3 regions of the Brucella pseudogrignonensis genome follow, and region 1 is predicted to be linked to each of the others. Evidence: riboswitches for the same ligand, from Rfam matches in the RefSeq annotation. Region 1 holds a riboswitch; each other region holds the start of a gene.

Region 1 (6,139 bases):
AGTAAATGCCTTTGGATCAGCAACCGAGCCTGCTTCGACCACAAAGCTTTCAAACTCATCGTGATCGTGCTCATGGCCATCAGCATGATGGATTTCATGATGCGACTTGCGGTTGGCAATATCGTCTTCCGTACCCACGCCAAGGCCGAGCAGCACGTCCGCACCAAGCTTGCCGAAGCTTGCTGGCACCATGTTGACGCGGCGCGATGAGCGTTCCGCCACATCGGCCTTCACGCTATCAAGTTTCGATGGATCAACCAGATCAGCCTTGTTCAAAACAATAAGGTCAGCTGCATGAATCTGATCCTCAAAAAGTTCCTCTAAAGGGCTTTCATGGTCAAGAGATTCATCCGCTGCACGTTGAGCGTCTACCTTGTCGTGGTCGTCAGCAAAGCGGCCTTCAGCAACGGCCGCGGCATCAATAACTGTCACCACGCCGTCGACCGTCACCTGCGTCTTGATTTCAGGCCAGTTGAAAGCAGCGACCAGCGGCTGAGGCAGTGCCAGGCCGGAAGTTTCGATCACGATATGATCAGGACGATCCGCACGATCCAGAAGCTTGGTCATGGTCGGAATAAAATCATCGGCAACGGTGCAGCAGATGCAGCCATTGTTAAGTTCGATCACATCTTCCTCACGGCAGCTTTCAATACCACAGCCTTTCAGAATTCCGCCATCGACGCCCAGATCGCCAAACTCATTGATAATGAGCGCAATACGCTTGCCATTGGCGTTTTCCAGCAGATTGCGGATCATCGTTGTCTTGCCGGAACCTAAGAAGCCGGTGATTACGGTCGCTGGAATCTTTTGTCCCTGCATCGAATTATCCCTTCATTTTGAGCGGCAGACCTGCCGCCATGAAATAAACTTCATCCGCCACTGATGCCACAGCCTGATGCAAAAAACCGGCATGATCGCGAAACTCCCGCGCCATCCGATTTTCTGGCACAATACCCAAGCCAACTTCGTTGGAAACGAAAACAACTGGACCTGAAAGCTGAGGCAATGCCGCTATCAGCGTCTTAGTTTCAGCAGCGATATTCTGCTCTGCCATCATCAGATTGGTTGTCCAGAGCGTTAGGCAATCGACCAGCACGAAACGGTCATGCCCCACGTGTTTTTGAAGCGCCCCTACAAGATCGAGTGGCTCTTCCACCGTCTGCCATTCACTCCCGCGACGGTTGCGATGAATGGAAATACGGCTTTCCATTTCTGTGTCGAATGCGCGCCCTGTTGCGAGATAAACTGGCTGAAGTCCTGAGTCCTCAACCAGTTTTTCCGCAAACGACGACTTACCAGAACGAGCTCCGCCAAGAACGAATGTAATTTTTGCATTTTCATTTCGGGGCAGAGCCATGCCGATCAGCCTTCAATATCTGACGTTGCATAAGCCTGAATGAACCAGCCCAGCGCAAGACCAATGACGGCCCACATGAACAAGTTTGTTGCAAGCGATGCGACAGCATATTGCGAAGCAAGCAGTGATGGGATTGGCGATGCAATATCTTCAGGATGCGGTGCCCCATAAAGATGTGGTGCGATAATCAACACAAGTCCGAAAATTTTGGAGATGATCTCACCATGCAAAACCAGCAAATAAATGCCGACACCGCTCAACACCACCGTCAAAATCCACCAGAGCTGACGCTGCGCCAGATCAGCGGCAGGCATCGCAGGCAGTTCCGGCGAAAGCCCCAGAGCTGGCAGGAAAGCGACTGCAAAGAAACCGGCCACACCCCAGAAAATACCGTTCTGCGGCGTAATACGACGACCAAGCAACAGAGCAACACCGCCGAGAAGTAATGCAAAACCTGCCCCCGCAACGAGATTAGCGAGAATAGTATTCCCCAGACGACCAAACGGCAGTTCTGCCCCGGCCTCATCTTCACCTTCGCTGGTTGCAGCTGCTGCATGATCGTGCGGTGCAGCCGCTTCGGCTGCATCACCATGACTATGACTTCCACCAGCGTCTTCATAAGTTTCCGCCTGAATAATCAGCGGAACAGTTTTCAAATACATGGCAGGCGTCACCAGAAGCCCTGCCAAAAGGCCAGCAGCAAGCGTGGCCAGAAGATAACGGATCAACATTTTAGTCCCTCAACAGCAATCATTCGCCGATGGCCGTCCACCATCAAGCGCTGCTCATTTCCTGTTTCAAAAAGCTAAACGGCTTAGTGGCAAGGAAACCCATATGAATGGCGCGTATCATGCGCTGAATCGTGCAGCGTATCGGAATGGGCGAGACCCACGCCGTAAATCAGAAATGCACCGAGAAGCAGCGAAACGACTGCGGTGGCAAGACGCGTTGCGAGCGGCATAGCTAAAGTGCTGGGAACAGAATTTTGGGTACGTGCAGCCATGACAACCTCCGTGTAGGCAGCAGGGAAAACCTCCCATGGGGTGCGGACAAAATGCCCTTCACACTACAGGCAGGTCTCCTGGCTCACGGGTCGTAGGGTTTGAAGCGCCTTCCCAGAAACGCTTAGTTTCCAGTGGTTGCCGATTAACCGGCTTGCCTCATCCCTCTCCGCTCTACAGTCGCGGGGTCGGCTGCGATAAAGACGCCCGGATTGGGTCCGTCCGTCGCATTCCCTTTTGGTATCGCCGGGATTCGTCCCGGCAAAACCTGTTGTGCAAATTGACACTAAGCTTTCGCCCATGCGACGTCAATCGAGTGCGAACAACGCATCAATATCAAGACAGTTTTCAAGACCGTCAGCCAGTTCATCAAGTGCCATTTCAATACCTGCACGATAATTCTCACCCGAACTGCTCACGCCGAGCGTTGCAAGAAATTGCCGACGAAACTCATCTGCACCAAAAACACCATGCAGGTAGGTGCCCATCACCCGACCGTTCGCCGAGACTGCCCCGTCATCGTGATCGCCGATCCGCGCGAATGGGCGGATAGCGTCGGGACCATTGGTTCGCCCTATATGAATCTCGTAGCCATCAAGTGCTGCATCATAAAGTTGCGAGTGAGCCGCAACATTGCGCACGACTTTTTCCGGTTCCATCACAGTCTTGACGTCCAGCAGCCCCAACCCGTCAATGTCGCGCACCTGACCCTCGATACCGCCCGGATCGCTTATCCGGTTGCCAAGCATCTGGAACCCACCACAAATACCAAGCACATGCCCGCCACGCCGCACATAGAGCTGCAAATCACGCTCCCATCCGTTTTCGCGAAATGCAATCAGATCGGCAATCGTCGATTTTGTTCCCGGTAAAACCACAAGCCCTGCGTCATGCGGCAAAGGCTGTCCCGGCGGAACCATGACAACCTCAACCTGGTTTTCTGCTTTCAGCGGGTCAAAATCGTCGAAATTTGCGATACGCGGCAGCATCGGCACTGCAACTTTCAATGCTTTGGCATCACCGCGCGTAGCGCGTTCCAGAACAACCGAATCTTCCGCAGGCAGTCGCGACACGGCTTTCAGCCATGGAACGACCCCAAAGGAACGCCAGCCCGTAAAGCGGGTAATCGCCTCAAGCCCCTCATCGAACAGCGAAATATCGCCACGAAACTTGTTGATCAGGAAACCGCGCACCATAGCGCGATCTTCATCAGACAAAATTGTGTGCGTGCCGACCAGTGAGGCAATCACCCCGCCGCGATCAATATCACCCACCAAGACGACTGGCACATTTGCACGCGTGGCAAAGCCCATATTGGCGATATCGCCGGCGCGCAGATTGATTTCGGCAGGCGACCCCGCACCTTCGATCAACACCAGATCGGCGCCTTCGCTGACGATCGCGTAGGATTCCATCACCGCTGCCATTAATTGCGGCTTAAGCTGCTGATAATAGCGCCCACGCGCTTCGCCCCGCACTTTCCCCTGAACAACCACCTGGCTGCCCATATCAGTCTGTGGCTTCAGCAGAACCGGGTTCATATGAACCGATGACGGCACGCCACAAGCCAGAGCCTGAAGCCATTGCGCGCGTCCAATCTCGCCGCCATCATCGCTGACGGCCGCATTGTTCGACATGTTTTGCGGTTTGAACGGCCGGACTTTGAGCCCGCGATTGCGTGCAACGCGGCAAAGACCGGCAACAAGCACGCTTTTGCCGACATCCGAACCCATTCCCTGAAACATGATTGCGCGTGTCATGCGAGCTTGCCTATCCCAACTTCATACCACTGGCAATCGCCACCGGTTGCGGCAACCTTATATGCAAAAATGCGCATCAGTTTATTACAAAAGTGAGCAAGATTATTCCAATGTAGCGTTGGCAGCCACGAACCATTGTGATCTAGTCACCTCAGGAGGGTGCGGTGCTCATAGGGAGGAAACCATGGATACTGGCGACCAGAACCAGTTTGAACTCAATGACGATCAACGCGCCATTCAGGATATGGCGCGTGGCTTCGCATCGGATTTTGTTGCGCCCTATGCCCTGCAATGGGATCGCGACAAGCATTTCCCGATTGACGTCATAAAGGAAACCGGCCCGCTCGGCATGGGCGGTATTTATGTTCGCGAAGACGTCGGCGGATCTGCACTCAAACGGTCAGATGCCGTCCTTATTTTCGAGGCATTGGCCGAGGCTTGCCCCGCTTTCTCAGCCTTTATATCCATTCACAATATGGCAGCATGGATGATCGATACGTTTGGTGATGAAAGCCAACGTCAGGCGTTTATGCCCAAACTCACGTCGATGGAATGGCTTGCCAGCTATTGCCTGACTGAACCGGGTTCAGGCTCCGATGCAGCCGCGCTTCGCACCCGCGCAGAGCGCGATGGCGATCATTATATACTCAATGGCACCAAGCAGTTTATTTCCGGTGCGGGCGCCACCGATCTTTATGTAACTATGGTGCGTACCGGCGAGGACGGCCCGAAAGGAATTTCCACCATCGTTGTGCCGAAAGATGCGCCCGGCCTTTCCTTTGGCACCAATGAGCACAAAATGGGCTGGAATATGCAGCCCACCCGAACAGTGATTTTCGACAATTGCCGCGTGCCTGTCGCCAACCGTCTGGGTGATGAAGGTACGGGCTTCCGAATCGCCATGGCCGGCCTTGACGGTGGACGACTGAACATCGCCGCCTGCTCGCTGGGTGGCGCACAATCTGCACTCAATAAAGCACTGGAATATACGGGGCAGCGTAAAGCTTTCGGAAAGACAATCGATCAATTTCAAGCTTTGCAGTTTCGTCTAGCAGATATGGAGACCGAACTCTCGGCAGCAAGACAGCTTCTTTACACTGCCGCGAGCAAACTCAGCCGCAAGACGCATGATGCTGGCAAATGGTCGGCCATGGCCAAGCGCTTTGTAACGGACACAGGCTTTAACGTCACCAATGACGCGCTGCAGCTTTTGGGCGGCTATGGCTATCTTCACGATTACGGCGTCGAGAAACTTGTCCGCGATCTGCGCGTTCATCAGATTCTTGAAGGCACCAACGAAATCATGCGCGTCATCATAGCACGCCAGATGATCGGGCGCTGATACATTTATTGAATGGGAGGAAATCATGGCCACTATCGCTTTTATCGGCCTCGGCAATATGGGCGGCCCGATGGCCGCCAATCTGGTGAAAGCCGGTCACAAGGTCATAGGCTTTGATCTGCTGCCTGCCCACCTGGAAGAAGCCAAAGCCAACGGGCTTGAGGTCGCGGCAAGCGCCGCCGAAGCTGCAAGCAATGTCGATGCAATTATCACCATGCTGCCTGCTGGCAAACATGTTCTTTCTGTTTATGAAGACATCGCGCCTAAGGCTCGTAAAGACTCACTTTTCATCGATAGTTCAACAATTGACGTTGATTCGGCACGCAAAGCGCACGAGATAGCAGCGCAGTATGGCCATCTCTCTGTTGATGCACCGGTTTCGGGCGGCACAGGTGGCGCCGCAGCAGGTACCCTCACTTTTATGGCGGGTGGCAGTGATAATGCCTTTGCAAAGGCTGAGCCGCTTCTTCACCCAATGGCTGGCAAGATCGTGCATTGCGGCGGCGATGGTGCAGGTCAGGCAGCAAAAATCTGTAATAATATGATTCTCGGCATTTCGATGATTGGGGTCAGCGAAGCTTTTGTTCTGGCTGAAAAACTCGGACTGTCACATCAGGCACTGTTTGATGTGGCTTCCACTTCTTCTGGTCAATGCTGGTCGCTGACGACCTATTGCCCA
Region 2 (6,139 bases), on a different contig from region 1:
CGGATCTTCGGCGTTGTAATTCTCCAGGATAAGCTGCGACTTCCTTTGCAGGAATTCGTTTTCTTCCGACCAGCGATAAGCATCGTCTACGTCAGGCGTCAGGCACAGCGTCGAGAAGATTGACGAGTAAGACCGCGCATGAACCGCTTCCATAAACGAAATGTTCGACAAAACAGCTTCTTCATGTGGCGTGGAGGCGTCATCCATCAGTGTCACAGCACCGACGGCGTTCTGGATCGTATCCAGAAGCGTCAGGCCCGTGAACACACGGATGGTGAGCTGCTTTTCTTCGGCTTTGAGCGTTTCCCACGACTGAATATCGTTGGACAGCGGCACTTTTTCCGGCAACCAGAAATTGCCAGTCAGACGGTTCCAGACTTCGAGGTCTTTGTCGTCTTCGATCCGGTTCCAGTTGATGGCGCGAACCACAGCCGGCTTTTTCGCATTGTCTTTTTTAAACTGCATATTCATTTGTCTCTACCTTGATTGGGATCGCGTGAGATTCTGGCTAAGGCGTGCCGAAAATGGTGGGGTTCGAGAACCGGAGCGCAGCGTACATAAAGTACGTGAGCACCGGCTCCCGCATGACGCCGAAAAGTTGCAGACTTTTCGGATAAGATCATGCGGAAAAACTTCTAACGCCATTTAGAGGCCGCCAGAGCCTAAATATCCGCGATCCTAAAGGGCGCAGGAAACGCAGCCTTCTACCTGCGTACCTTCGAGCGCCATCTGGCGCAGGCGGATGTAATAAATCGTCTTGATGCCCTTCTTCCACGCGTAAATCTGCGCCTTATTGATATCGCGCGTGGTGGCGGTATCACGGAAGAAAAGTGTCAGCGAGAGACCCTGATCGACATGTTGCGTCGCCGCTGCATAGGTGTCGATGATCTTTTCCGGGCCAATCTCATAGGCATCCTGATAATATTCAAGATTGTCATTCGTCATGAAAGCAGCCGGATAATAAACGCGGCCAATCTTGCCTTCTTTACGAATTTCGATCTTGGAAACGATCGGATGGATCGAAGAGGTCGAGTGGTTGATGTAGGAGATCGAGCCTGTTGGTGGAACGGCCTGCAAGTTCTGGTTATAAAGTCCGCCTTCCATGACGGATTTTTTCAGTTCCTGCCAGTCTTCCTGCGTCGGGATCGCAATACCCGCATCTTCAAAGAGCTGGCGCACCTTGTCGGTTGCTGGCTCCCAGACCTGATCGGTATATTTGTCGAAATATTCACCCGTCGCATATTTCGATTTCTCAAAGCCCTTGAACGACCTGCCCTGCTCGACCGCAATGCGGTTGGAAGCGCGGACAGCGTGATAGGCCACCGTGTAGAAATAGATATTGGTGAAATCGATGCCTTCTTCCGAACCATAGAAAATGCGTTCGCGCGCGAGATAGCCGTGCAGGTTCATCTGGCCAAGGCCAATCGCATGGCTTTCGTCATTGCCACGGGCAATCGAAGGCACCGAACCGATATGGCTCATATCTGCAACAGCTGTCAGGGCACGGATAGAGGTTTCAATGGTCTTGCCGAAATCCGGGCTGTCCATAGCTGCTGCGATGTTGAGCGAACCGAGGTTGCAGGAAATATCCTTGCCAAGATGCTCATAAGACAAATCATCATTGAAGATGCTGGCTTCGCTGACCTGAAGAATTTCCGAGCAAAGATTGCTCATCGTGATGCGGCCGTCAATCGGATTGGCGCGGTTCACCGTGTCTTCAAACATGATATAAGGATAGCCGGATTCAAACTGAATTTCCGCCAGCACCTGGAAGAAGTCACGCGCGTTGATCTTCTTCTTGCGAATACGGCCGTCATCGACCATTTCGCGGTATTTTTCGGTGATCGAAATTTCGGTCATCGGCACGCCATAAACGCGCTCAACGTCATAAGGCGAGAAGAGGTACATATCCTCGTCGTTCTTCGCGAGTTCGAACGTGATGTCCGGGATCACAACGCCAAGCGACAGCGTCTTGATGCGGATTTTTTCGTCTGCATTTTCGCGCTTGGTATCGAGGAAGCGCATAATATCCGGGTGATGGGCGTGCAGATAAACCGCGCCCGCGCCCTGACGCGCACCAAGCTGATTAGCGTAGGAGAATGAATCTTCGAGCAGCTTCATCACCGGAATAATACCGGAAGATTGGTTCTGGATTTGCTTGATCGGCGCGCCGGCTTCGCGAATATTGGTCAGGCTCAGGGCCACGCCGCCGCCGCGCTTTGAAAGCTGGAGGGCGGAATTGATGGAGCGACCAATCGATTCCATGTTGTCTTCAACACGCAACAGAAAGCACGAGACGAGTTCGCCGCGCTGCTTTTTGCCCGCGTTGAGGAAGGTTGGCGTTGCTGGCTGATAACGGCCTGAAATAATCTCATCGACCATTTCGCGCGCATGCTGTTCGTTACCGCGGGCAAGGGCTAACGCCACCATACAAACGCGGTCTTCGTAGCGCTCGAGATAGCGCTTACCGTCAAACGTCTTCAGCGTATAGCTGGTGTAATATTTGAACGCGCCGAGGAAGGTCGGGAAGCGGAATTTCTTGTCATAAGCATGATCGAAAAGATCACGCACAAAATTGAAGGAATACTGATCCAGCACTTCCTGTTCATAATAGCCTTCATCCACCAGATAATCGAGCTTTTCACGCAGATTATGGAAGAACACAGTGTTCTGGTTGACGTGCTGCAGGAAATATTGCTGCGCGGCCTGGCGATCGCGATGCAGCTGAATCTTTCCCTCGTCATCATAGAGGTTCAGCATGGCATTCAGCGCATGATAATCCAGCGACGTCTCCGTAAGCTTCTGCGGCTTGCCGCCCGATGCAGCGCCAGATACTGGGGATGACTCTTGCTTTTCCGAAGCGGCGACCGTCTCGCGCTCACGGGTCAGGGTTGTGTCTGCCGTGTCCAAAATCGTTCCATCCCGTCTTTAACATTGTCAATGTCTTCATCCGTTCCCAACAACTCAAAGCGATAGAGGTAGGGAATCTGACATTTTTCCGAAATTATTTTGCCTGCAAGGCCAAAGCCTTCGCCGAAATTGCTGTTCCCGGCGGCGATAACACCGCGAATAAGCGACCGGTTCTCAACATCGTTAAGAAAGCGGATGACCGGCTTGGGAACAGCGCCTTTCGCACCACCACCGCCATAGGTTGGTGTCACAAGCACATAAGGCTCGTTCACCCGCAACAGGCCAGCATCGTCATCATGGTTTTCCAGCGGAATGCGCTTTGAGCGCATCCCCAGACGCATCACAAAACGATGCGTGTTTTCCGAACGACTGGAAAAATAGACGATCTGACCCATAACAAACCCCGGCAGTAGTTGAGGCTTATGCGAGCGAGCTGATCATATCCGGGCGGAACCCGGCCCAGTGGGATTCACCAGCAACAACAACCGGCACCTGTCGATAGCCAAGACCCTGAACCAGATCATATGCATCGCTGTCTGCAGAAATGTCGATGACAGCATATTCAATGCCCTGACGATCAAGCGCGCGGGTGGTGGCGGTGCACTGGACGCAAGCTGGCTTGCTATAAACGGTGACGTTCATTTTTTCCTCACTGGGGATAGATTGGGAAGGATTACAAACTGGAACAAAGACGCAAAAAACCGCACGCATTGCAAAATGCGCGTGACAAAAACTATAATTAAGAGGTAGCACGCTCTAAGCGCGCATCCTGTTCTTTAGCCCGTAAAGGGCGGACCAGAACTGGCCAGTTTTGAATTCCTGTTCGACATGCTTTTCACCCCGAAGCTTTTGAGGGGATATCCAGGGCGGCAAAAGACGCGGCAAAAACTTTGCCAACATTCTATCACGCACCAACCGACACCCCGCCCGTTGACGTTCTTGTTCAAGGCAGGTCTCCTGGCTCACGACTTAACGCCTTTGCCCACCTTCCCGGTATCACCCAGTGGCATTCGGACATCGGCTAACCGCTTACAGTTGCGGGGGCAGCTACGGCTTAGCCAGATCCATCATGGATATGGTGCACCGTATTCCCATCTTCGCTTCAATTCTCACGAATCGTAAGAACCTTGAACACAATATATAGTATCTGAAGTTAAAAACTCGTCAACGGATAGACGGATCAAATTTATTTAATGTTGGCTAATTTGAGGCTTGCCTGTGAATAGCAGGGATATCTACCGCTTCTGTCCACAGATCGGCGGAACCTATTAGGGACTGCCCATCTTGTGTGGGATTCGCCAAAGCTCTGCAGCCAGATAGCCATCGCTGCACACAATATATAGTGCCATTTCAGGCAGCGGAGCATATCAAGCCAGATGGCAGCTTTGCCGCATTTAGAAAATAAATTCCAATCAAAGACCCAACATTCAAATGGCATTAACAAGATCAATGACTTGGCTGCCTTCACGTCAGACCTCGAATTGAATCGATTGAAACCACCGCCTCTTGAACGAAGGGATAATTTGACAGCAATGCGTTTTATCCTGTATCGATCAGTTAAATCCTGAACATTGTTCAATATATTGAACAACTAAGAAGAGGTCCTCCCAAGCATCTCTTCAGACGACCGGTGCGCCGGCTGCATCGGGAAACTGTCGGTCTGGCTTTGCAATACGCGAAAGCCAGACCGGGTGAAACCCAGCGCCTTTGTGCCGGCGAGGTATGAGAGACCTTGGCTCTGGGAACTATGAACAAGGGTGGAAATAATGACTGTAGGTATCAAGCCATTTTCTTTCGACACGGTCGGCTCAATGCATGTCGAGTGGGAGGGCGCAAAGCGTCTCGGCGAAATTCTGGGCGAGCGTTTTTCGGAACGTAAAATCCTCATCGTAACCGACAAGGGCCTGCACAAAGCTGGCGTTCTCAACGAAGCCCTCGCTTCGCTGGAAAATGCAGGCTTCAGCATCAGTATTTTTGATGCCGTTGTTGCTGACCCGCCAGAAGCTATTCTCTTTGAATGTGTAGAACAGGCCAAGGCAGCTGGCAGCGACATTGTGCTGGGCCTCGGCGGCGGTTCCTCAATGGATATTGCCAAGCTTGCTGCCGTACTGATCGTCTCCGAGCAGGAATTGTCCGAGCTTTATGGCATTGGTAAAGTTCAGGGCACACGTTTGCCGCTGATCCAGATCCCAACGACAGCTGGCACCGGATCGGAAGTGACCAACATCACAATCCTGACGACTGGCGAAACCACTAAGATGGGTGTCGTTTCCCGCCAGCTCTATGCAGACTTTGTAATTCTGGATGCGGAACTGACCTGCGGTCTGCCAGCACTTCACACCGCAGCCACCGGCATTGATGCGATGGTTCACGCGATTGAAGCTTACACCAGTCGCATCAAGAAAAACCCGCTTTCCGATGCATTTGCGCGTGAAGCGTTGAAACTCCTGTCGGCCAATCTCGTTGCAGCCTGCGAAAACGGTAAAGATCGCCATGCCCGCGAAGCCATGCTGCTTGGCGCAAACTATGCCGGTCAGGCCTTCTCGAACTCGCCGGTTGGCGCCGTTCATGCTCTCGCCTACCCGCTCGGCGGCCATTATCATGTGCCACACGGTCTCTCGAATGCGCTGATGCTCGGACCAGTCCTGCGCTTCAACATGGCGGGGGCTGCTGAACTCTACGCAGAGCTTGCAGACCTGCTTCTTGGCAAGTGGGATGGCACAACTAAAGAGCGTTCGGCTGCATTCGTTGATTATATGGAAGACCTGATGAACCGCTCAGGCGCACCACGCCGTCTGCGCGACGTTGACGTCACTGAAGAAAGCCTCGAAACGCTTGCACGCGATGCAATGCTTCAGACACGTCTGCTGGGTAACAACCCTGTTGATGTCACAGAAGCTGACGCGCTGGCACTTTATCGCGAAGCATTCTGATCCAACAATCATAGTTAAAAACAGTATCCCGGGAGAGCAGGCATGAGTGCCGCTCTTCTGGAGTTTTGTTTCGTTTTTTCGGAGTAATATCTTGAGCACTGAACGCATCGACGGTCAGGAGCAGCCATATTGGCCTGCCGGACCGTTTAAAATTCGTCTGCCTTTCGTTCATTATAAATTCGAGTGGCCTGATTATTGTCAGGGTTTGCTGATGTGTGCGGTCGATCTGGCCGCCATTCCATTGATGGCAGAACTGCTGGGCATGCCATTTGAAGTGGCGCTAGCAGTCGTCGTTC
Region 3 (6,139 bases), on a different contig from region 1:
AACAACTCTTCAAACCGCGTCTTTGCGCGCACCGGAAACTTCACATCACGATAGCTTTGCGGAAGCTCGGCTTCGCCAACCTTAATCAACATCACCATGCCCATGCCGTAATGCGGCGAGCATTTGATACCGTAGAAACCCGCTTGATCGAAAGTCACTTCGATCTCTTCATTGATCTTACCCTTAAAGCCCGGATTGCCCTCTGGAACCATCCCATCGACTGTCGCTGCGTTATGGCTCTTATGGGTCGCAATGAATTTCACCTTGTCGCCCGGCGCTAACTTCAAGAAGTCGGGCTCGAAAACCATTGAGCCTTTTTCACCGCGGTTCATCATCTTGACTTCAAACGTTTCAGCCAAAGCTGGAAATGCAGAAGCAACCAATAACGTGGCGGCCAGGAAAAATCGTTTGCTCATTGTCTTGCCAATCATGTTTATGCGGATTGTTTCAGTTCAAGATTAAGATAGCTCGGTTTACGATAACGAATATGACAGCCATCCATACCTTCATATTCATATTTTACTTCAACCTCAACGCCGAATACCTTGCGGATACACTCAACCCGAAGGACATCACGCGGCGTTCCTAAAGCAACGAGCTGCCCTTTATCCATGACCGCAATGCGATCGCAAAACATCGCCGCATGATTCAAATCATGGAGTGCCGCAACCACCGTCAACTTCTGGCGGCTCACAAGGTCAAGGAGTCCAATCTGGTGACCAATATCGAGGTGGTTCGTCGGCTCGTCCAGCAACAGGATTTGCGGCTCTTGTGCCAGCGCACGTGCAATATGCACACGCTGCCGCTCGCCACCTGAAAGCGTATGCCAGTAACGTTCTGCGAGATGCGCCATATCAACATTGGCAAGCGCACGATCAACGATCATATCGTCTTCGGAGGACCATGGAGAAAGTGCGCCGAGATAAGGAGTACGTCCAAGCTCGACTGCTTGTCGTGCAGTTATACGGTCAGTCGTACCTGCCTGCTGTTCAACCAATGCCAGTTGGCGTGCAATCTCCCGGCGATTGAGCCTATAAATAGGCATTCCGCCCAGCCTTACCTCGCCAGAACGGCTGCGGCGAACTCCAGAAAGTAGCGACAAGAAACTGGTTTTACCGGAGCCATTTGGTCCAATAATGCCGAGAAATTCGCCTTCTTTTACGTCGAGCGATACGTCTCGCAGGATCTCGACACCGCCTGCCGACCAGCTAACATTATGCGTTGAAAGCATCATGATTGCGCCCTCCTCTGCCCAAGAAGGAATGCAAAAGCCGGAGCACCGAACAGAGCTGTTATGACACCAATTGGCAAAACCTGCCCCGGAATGATGATGCGAGAGAGAATATCGGCAACAATCATAAAAGTTGCGCCTATGAGTGCTGAAGCTGGCAACAATCGCCCGTGACGGACGCCAACCACCATACGTGCCGCATGAGGAATGACGAGCCCGATAAAGCCAATCGATCCCACAATGGAGACCATAACTGCCGTCATCATGGCACTAACACCGATCAATACGGCATAGACGCGACGCACAGGAATGCCAAGCGATGCAGCCGATTCCGAGCCAAACGTGAATGCGTCAAGCGCACGCGCATGCCAAAGACAGATTGCAAGCCCCACAATACAGGCTGGTAGCGCAAGCGTCACATCAGGCCAGCGCACACCTGAAAGATTGCCCAGCAGCCAGAACATAATGCCGCGTGCCTGTTCCGCATTGGCAGCCTTGGTCACGATGAATGAAGTAAGCGCGTTAAAAAGTTGCGAGCCTGCAATGCCAGCAAGGATGATTGCGCTGTTGCCCCGCCCTGCTCGAAGTGCCAGCAAAGAAACAAGCGAGAACGCAATAATCGCGCCGATGAAAGCTCCCACCGAAAGCGAAAGCATACCAGCGCCTACACCGAGGATTGCAACCGCGACGGCACCTGTCGACGCCCCGGCTGAGATACCTAGAATATAAGGATCAGCCAGAGAATTTCGCAGCAGTGATTGCAGAACCACGCCAGATATTGCAAGAGCCGCACCGCAACAAGCCGCGACCATTGCACGGCTTAAGCGATAGCTCCAGACAATGCCTTCATCAATCGGTTCGAGCGGATAACCCGCATTCCAGACGCGGTTAGCAATAGTCTTTGCCACCACGTCGAGAGGTATAGACGTTTCGCCAATGGCAGCGCCCAGCCACAGCGCGCCGAGCAACAAGACAAGCGCGAGAATGCCAAAAAGCACCCTGCTGCTTGAGCTTCTCGCATTTAGAATTCCGGCTGTGGCTGAGCGTGTTGTCACTTGTTCAGGCCTGAATCTGCAATGGCATCAGCCAGTGTTTCAATGCCTTCGATGGTACGAATAGTCGGGTTCATCGCCTGTGCATCCATATCGAATACATGGCCATCCTTCACCGCAGGCATGAGGCTTGCAACCGGATCAGTCTTCAGGAACTCCCGTTTCACGGCAACATCATCAGCAGGGAAACGGCGACGATCCATAGTTCCAGCGACAATTATAGTTGGATTGGCCTTGGCAATGGTTTCCCAACCAACGGTCGGCCACTCTTCTTCACTATCAATAATATTATTGATGCCAAGTGTTTTCAGAATATAAGCTGGAGCACCGTTCTTTCCCGCAACATAAGGATCAATGTCGAGTTCTGCACTGGAGAACCAGACAACAGCCGAAAGCTTGCCATCGGCAGATGCGATCTTTTTACGTGCTGCGTCTTCACGTGCTTTCAAATCAGCAACAACTTTCGCGCCACGGTCCTGCACGTTGAAAATCTGCGCGAGCTCATCAATTTCCTGATAGACCTGATCCATGGTGAAAGCGTCATGACGCACGCCATCACCACCATCCGAATTGTCTTTTCCGATGCAATCGGCCGGAGACGTATAGACAGGAACGCCCAATTCTTCGAACTGCTCAGCCTTCGCAACAACGCCCTCTGGTCCAATCTGCCATTGGAACTGATTGGCAACGAGGTCAGGTTTTTCGGCCAGAATGCTCTCAAAGCTCGGATCATTATCCGCGAGACGCTTTACCTTGGCATTGGCTTCTTCGTAGCCCTTGAGAACAGGTCCGACCCACAAGGCCGTACCAACCATTTTATCGCCGAGACCCAGAAGATACATTATTTCTGCGCTGCTCTGACCAACGGCAACCGCCCGTTCTGGTGCATGTTTAAACGTCACGTCGCGCGCGCAATTTTTCAACGTCAACGGATACCGCGTTTCGGCTGCTTCAGCTGCAAAACCAGTTACGAAAAGACTTGCAGCGCCAACCATTGCGCCAAACGGCAACTTGCCGATGAGTTTCATTTGAATCCCCGAAATGATGTGAGAAAAGCCGTATCAAACGGCGGATGTGATCCGGCGCGTATAGAGAACGGACATATCCGGGGATATGAATGACAAAGGGAAGCGACGTCTTGCGACGTTTATAGCTGTCATAACCAACTCCTGCACCGGGCATCCCCGCCCGTGACAATGGACTACGTTAGACGGCAGGTCTCCTGGCTCACGAATATTCGCTGTTCATCTGCCTTCCCGAGCTAAACTCAGTGGCATGACGCTTGCAGCGTCACGAGGATGAACGGCAATCCGCTTACAGTTGCGGGGGCAGCCACGGTCTCGGTCCCTTTTGGGTCGCCCTCACCGTGTTCCCTATTAATCCCCTTCGCTCTCGGTCGGGGAACCGTCGTAACTCTATTACGTTCTGATATCCGCCAGGTCAAGCAACTGGAACCATTAAATCATCTATAAAAAATTGCTTAGGCTTTATGCTAATGAACGAGCGCTTACACAGTCACACGCTAGCGAATTTTAAATCCCTTTTATAACCGCCAGGTTAGGAGCCTTTACCTTGGGAGAGGTGTAGGTTTTTGGGGAGAGCTATCAAAAAAGATAGCAGCAATCGCAAGTGCAGCGTCGGCAGAAGACTAAAAAGTTTGGCACCTGCGGAACCGGGTGACGGCTGGGATAAGACCGCGCTCACCATGCGCAGCAAGTTACAGGCCGAAAAGAGTTCCGGCAGCGTTCAGGTTCTCAATGCTCCCGGTGCTGGCGGAACAATTGAGCTGGCGCAGTTCGTCAATCAAAACAAGGATGATCCAAGCCAGCTCATTGTCGGCGGCTTAGTTATGGTCGGAGCGACCTCGACCAACAATCCCCCTGTTAATCTTGACGCTATTATGCCGATTGCGCTCCTGAGCGGTGAATATGAATCCATCGTGACTACATCATCTTCCGACATTCAGAACCTTGGTGATCTGGTTACAAAGCTGACAGCCGATCCTGATTCAGTTTCACGGGGCGGCTGCTCATCAGCGCGCGGTACCGACCACATTACGGCGGGGCGTTTTGCAAAAGCTGTTGGTGTTGATCCTACAAAAGTGAACTACATCGCATTTTGCGGCGGCCGTGAAGCGCTTGCCGCAATCTTCGAAACTCAGGTGACTGTCGACATTTCCAGCGATGAGCGTATTAAAGGTATAGATTCACCGACCTTCAAGGAAGGTGGCGTTGATCTTCCTATCCAAAACTGGCTCATGGTGGGTGCAGCAACCGATATTACTGCGGAATAATAAGCGGGAATCAAAGCCAAGGTTGATAAGATGGTGAAGTCTAAATCCTGGAAGAAAGCACTCAAAGATAATGGCTGGGCAGACACCCATCTTGCAGGCGATACCCTCAAGGAGCAGCTTAAGAAAGACGTCACCGCGAAAGGAACCTTACCCAAGGATATAGCCTTGTAAAATTACAACCACCGAAAAAGTGGGAAAGCGCGGTTTGGACTTGCTTCGGAAAAGTGGAGAGTCATTTTTCGACTATGCGGCCGTTCATTGGAAGTGAGCCGGGCTCAAATAGTCAAGTGAAGAATGACGGCTGACGGAATTGTAGAAGCCCTCGATATATCGGGCAATAGCTATTTCTGCATCTTGCCTTCTATGAAATATCGTTCTCCAAATCAGCTCTGATTTTAACATTTTGAAGAATGTTTCCACCATCGCGTTATCGATATGGGATTCCACTTTCTCAACACTGCCTAGCACCACTTTGGCAGATTAACCAACGATTAACGATGATCGGCCATCTTTGGCCCCTTAAAAGGGGTGTGATGGATGGTGGAGCGGAATATTGCACTGGCGGATTGGTTGAAGCCGTTTGTTGAGAAGCTAGGTCACAAAAACGGCGGCAGATATGCCGGTATATGTTTTGGGCCTGATCGGACTGGGTGATCGCAAGAGTATCGAGCCGATGGCGGAACGCATTGCGCCTGATCACTACGATCGTCTGCATCATTTCATCTCGGATGGGATTTGGGACGTCAGTCCGTTTGAGACGGAGCTGGCTGTACAGGCTGACAGAATAGTCGGAGCCTCAGACGCCTTTCGGGTGATCGACGATACGGGTCTACCGAAGAAGGGTGATCATTCGGTGGGGGGCGCCACAATATGCTTCGATGCTGGGCAAACGCGCCAATTGCCAGACGTTGGTATCGCTGACGTTAGCACGCGAGGCGGTTCCAGTTCCGGTTGGTTTGCGACTGTTCTTGCCGGAAAGCTGGACCAGTAACCAGGATCGGATGGTGAAGGCTGGCGTCCCCGAGGAGATGTGCTTATCCCCATGGTGTCGCCCCGATTTTTCCGGTTTCCGGTCACGGCAGGCCGCGCAAGCATTCGATCCCTGACACCCTGTCGAGGGCGGCCGAAGCGATCCTGGAAGGAGGTCAGTTGGCGTCGCGGAACGAAAGGTCGCCTGACAGCGCACTTTGCTGTGCTCCGCATTCGGATCGCTGATGGTAGTCCGCACCGTATCTTCGACAAGGGACAGCAACATATGCCGGGCGAAGCAGCGTTAAAGCAGCTGGCAACTGCCATCAAAGCCCGATGGGTCTGCGAGCAGGCGCATCAACAAATGAAAGAAGAACTCGGCCTTGATCACTTCGAAGGCCGATCATGGCAAGGTCTGCATCGACACGCGCTGATGACAATGATCGCTTATGCCTTCCTTCAACATCAGCGCCTACACCAAGTCAAGCGGGAAAAAAACCAAGAGGCACGGCCCGCCTAAACCGACACTGCCAGCCATACGACACGCAGTCATGAACACCCTCCCATCAACGTCAGCCCCAGACGATGTCCGCA

The links. Region 1 has a riboswitch for cobalamin ahead of RI570_RS01910 (CbtB domain-containing protein). Riboswitches for the same ligand answer to the same signal wherever they lie in the genome.
Region 2: it holds a riboswitch for cobalamin, as region 1 does, so the genes downstream of both, nrdH (glutaredoxin-like protein NrdH) here and RI570_RS01910 (CbtB domain-containing protein) in region 1, are expected to answer to the same signal.
Region 3: it holds a riboswitch for cobalamin, as region 1 does, so the genes downstream of both, RI570_RS16445 (ABC transporter substrate-binding protein) here and RI570_RS01910 (CbtB domain-containing protein) in region 1, are expected to answer to the same signal.

The regions. Positions count from the first base shown of each region.
Region 1 covers NZ_JAVLAT010000001.1:375,252-381,390, forward strand. Annotated here, with positions in the region: gene cobW (cobalamin biosynthesis protein CobW) at 1-819, opposite strand, end outside; gene cobU (bifunctional adenosylcobinamide kinase/adenosylcobinamide-phosphate guanylyltransferase) at 824-1,357, opposite strand; gene RI570_RS01905 (CbtA family protein) at 1,363-2,088, opposite strand; gene RI570_RS01910 (CbtB domain-containing protein) at 2,172-2,360, opposite strand; cobalamin riboswitch at 2,411-2,645, opposite strand; gene RI570_RS01915 (cobyric acid synthase) at 2,667-4,118, opposite strand; gene RI570_RS01920 (isobutyryl-CoA dehydrogenase) at 4,303-5,460, shown strand; gene mmsB (3-hydroxyisobutyrate dehydrogenase) at 5,486-6,139, shown strand, end outside.
Region 2 covers NZ_JAVLAT010000002.1:127,347-133,485, forward strand. Annotated here, with positions in the region: gene nrdF (class 1b ribonucleoside-diphosphate reductase subunit beta) at 1-471, opposite strand, end outside; gene nrdE (class 1b ribonucleoside-diphosphate reductase subunit alpha) at 679-2,910, opposite strand; gene nrdI (class Ib ribonucleoside-diphosphate reductase assembly flavoprotein NrdI) at 2,886-3,305, opposite strand; gene nrdH (glutaredoxin-like protein NrdH) at 3,331-3,552, opposite strand; cobalamin riboswitch at 3,840-4,055, opposite strand; gene RI570_RS12010 (iron-containing alcohol dehydrogenase) at 4,677-5,843, shown strand; gene RI570_RS12015 (hypothetical protein) at 5,935-6,139, shown strand, end outside.
Region 3 covers NZ_JAVLAT010000002.1:1,109,030-1,115,168, forward strand. Annotated here, with positions in the region: gene RI570_RS16430 (pseudoazurin) at 1-416, opposite strand, end outside; gene RI570_RS16435 (ABC transporter ATP-binding protein) at 434-1,234, opposite strand; gene RI570_RS16440 (FecCD family ABC transporter permease) at 1,231-2,259, opposite strand; gene RI570_RS16445 (ABC transporter substrate-binding protein) at 2,283-3,311, opposite strand; cobalamin riboswitch at 3,478-3,707, opposite strand; partial or broken gene RI570_RS16450 (Bug family tripartite tricarboxylate transporter substrate binding protein) at 3,897-4,747, shown strand; partial or broken gene RI570_RS16460 (IS3 family transposase) at 4,832-5,008, opposite strand; partial or broken gene RI570_RS16465 (IS701 family transposase) at 5,114-6,065, shown strand.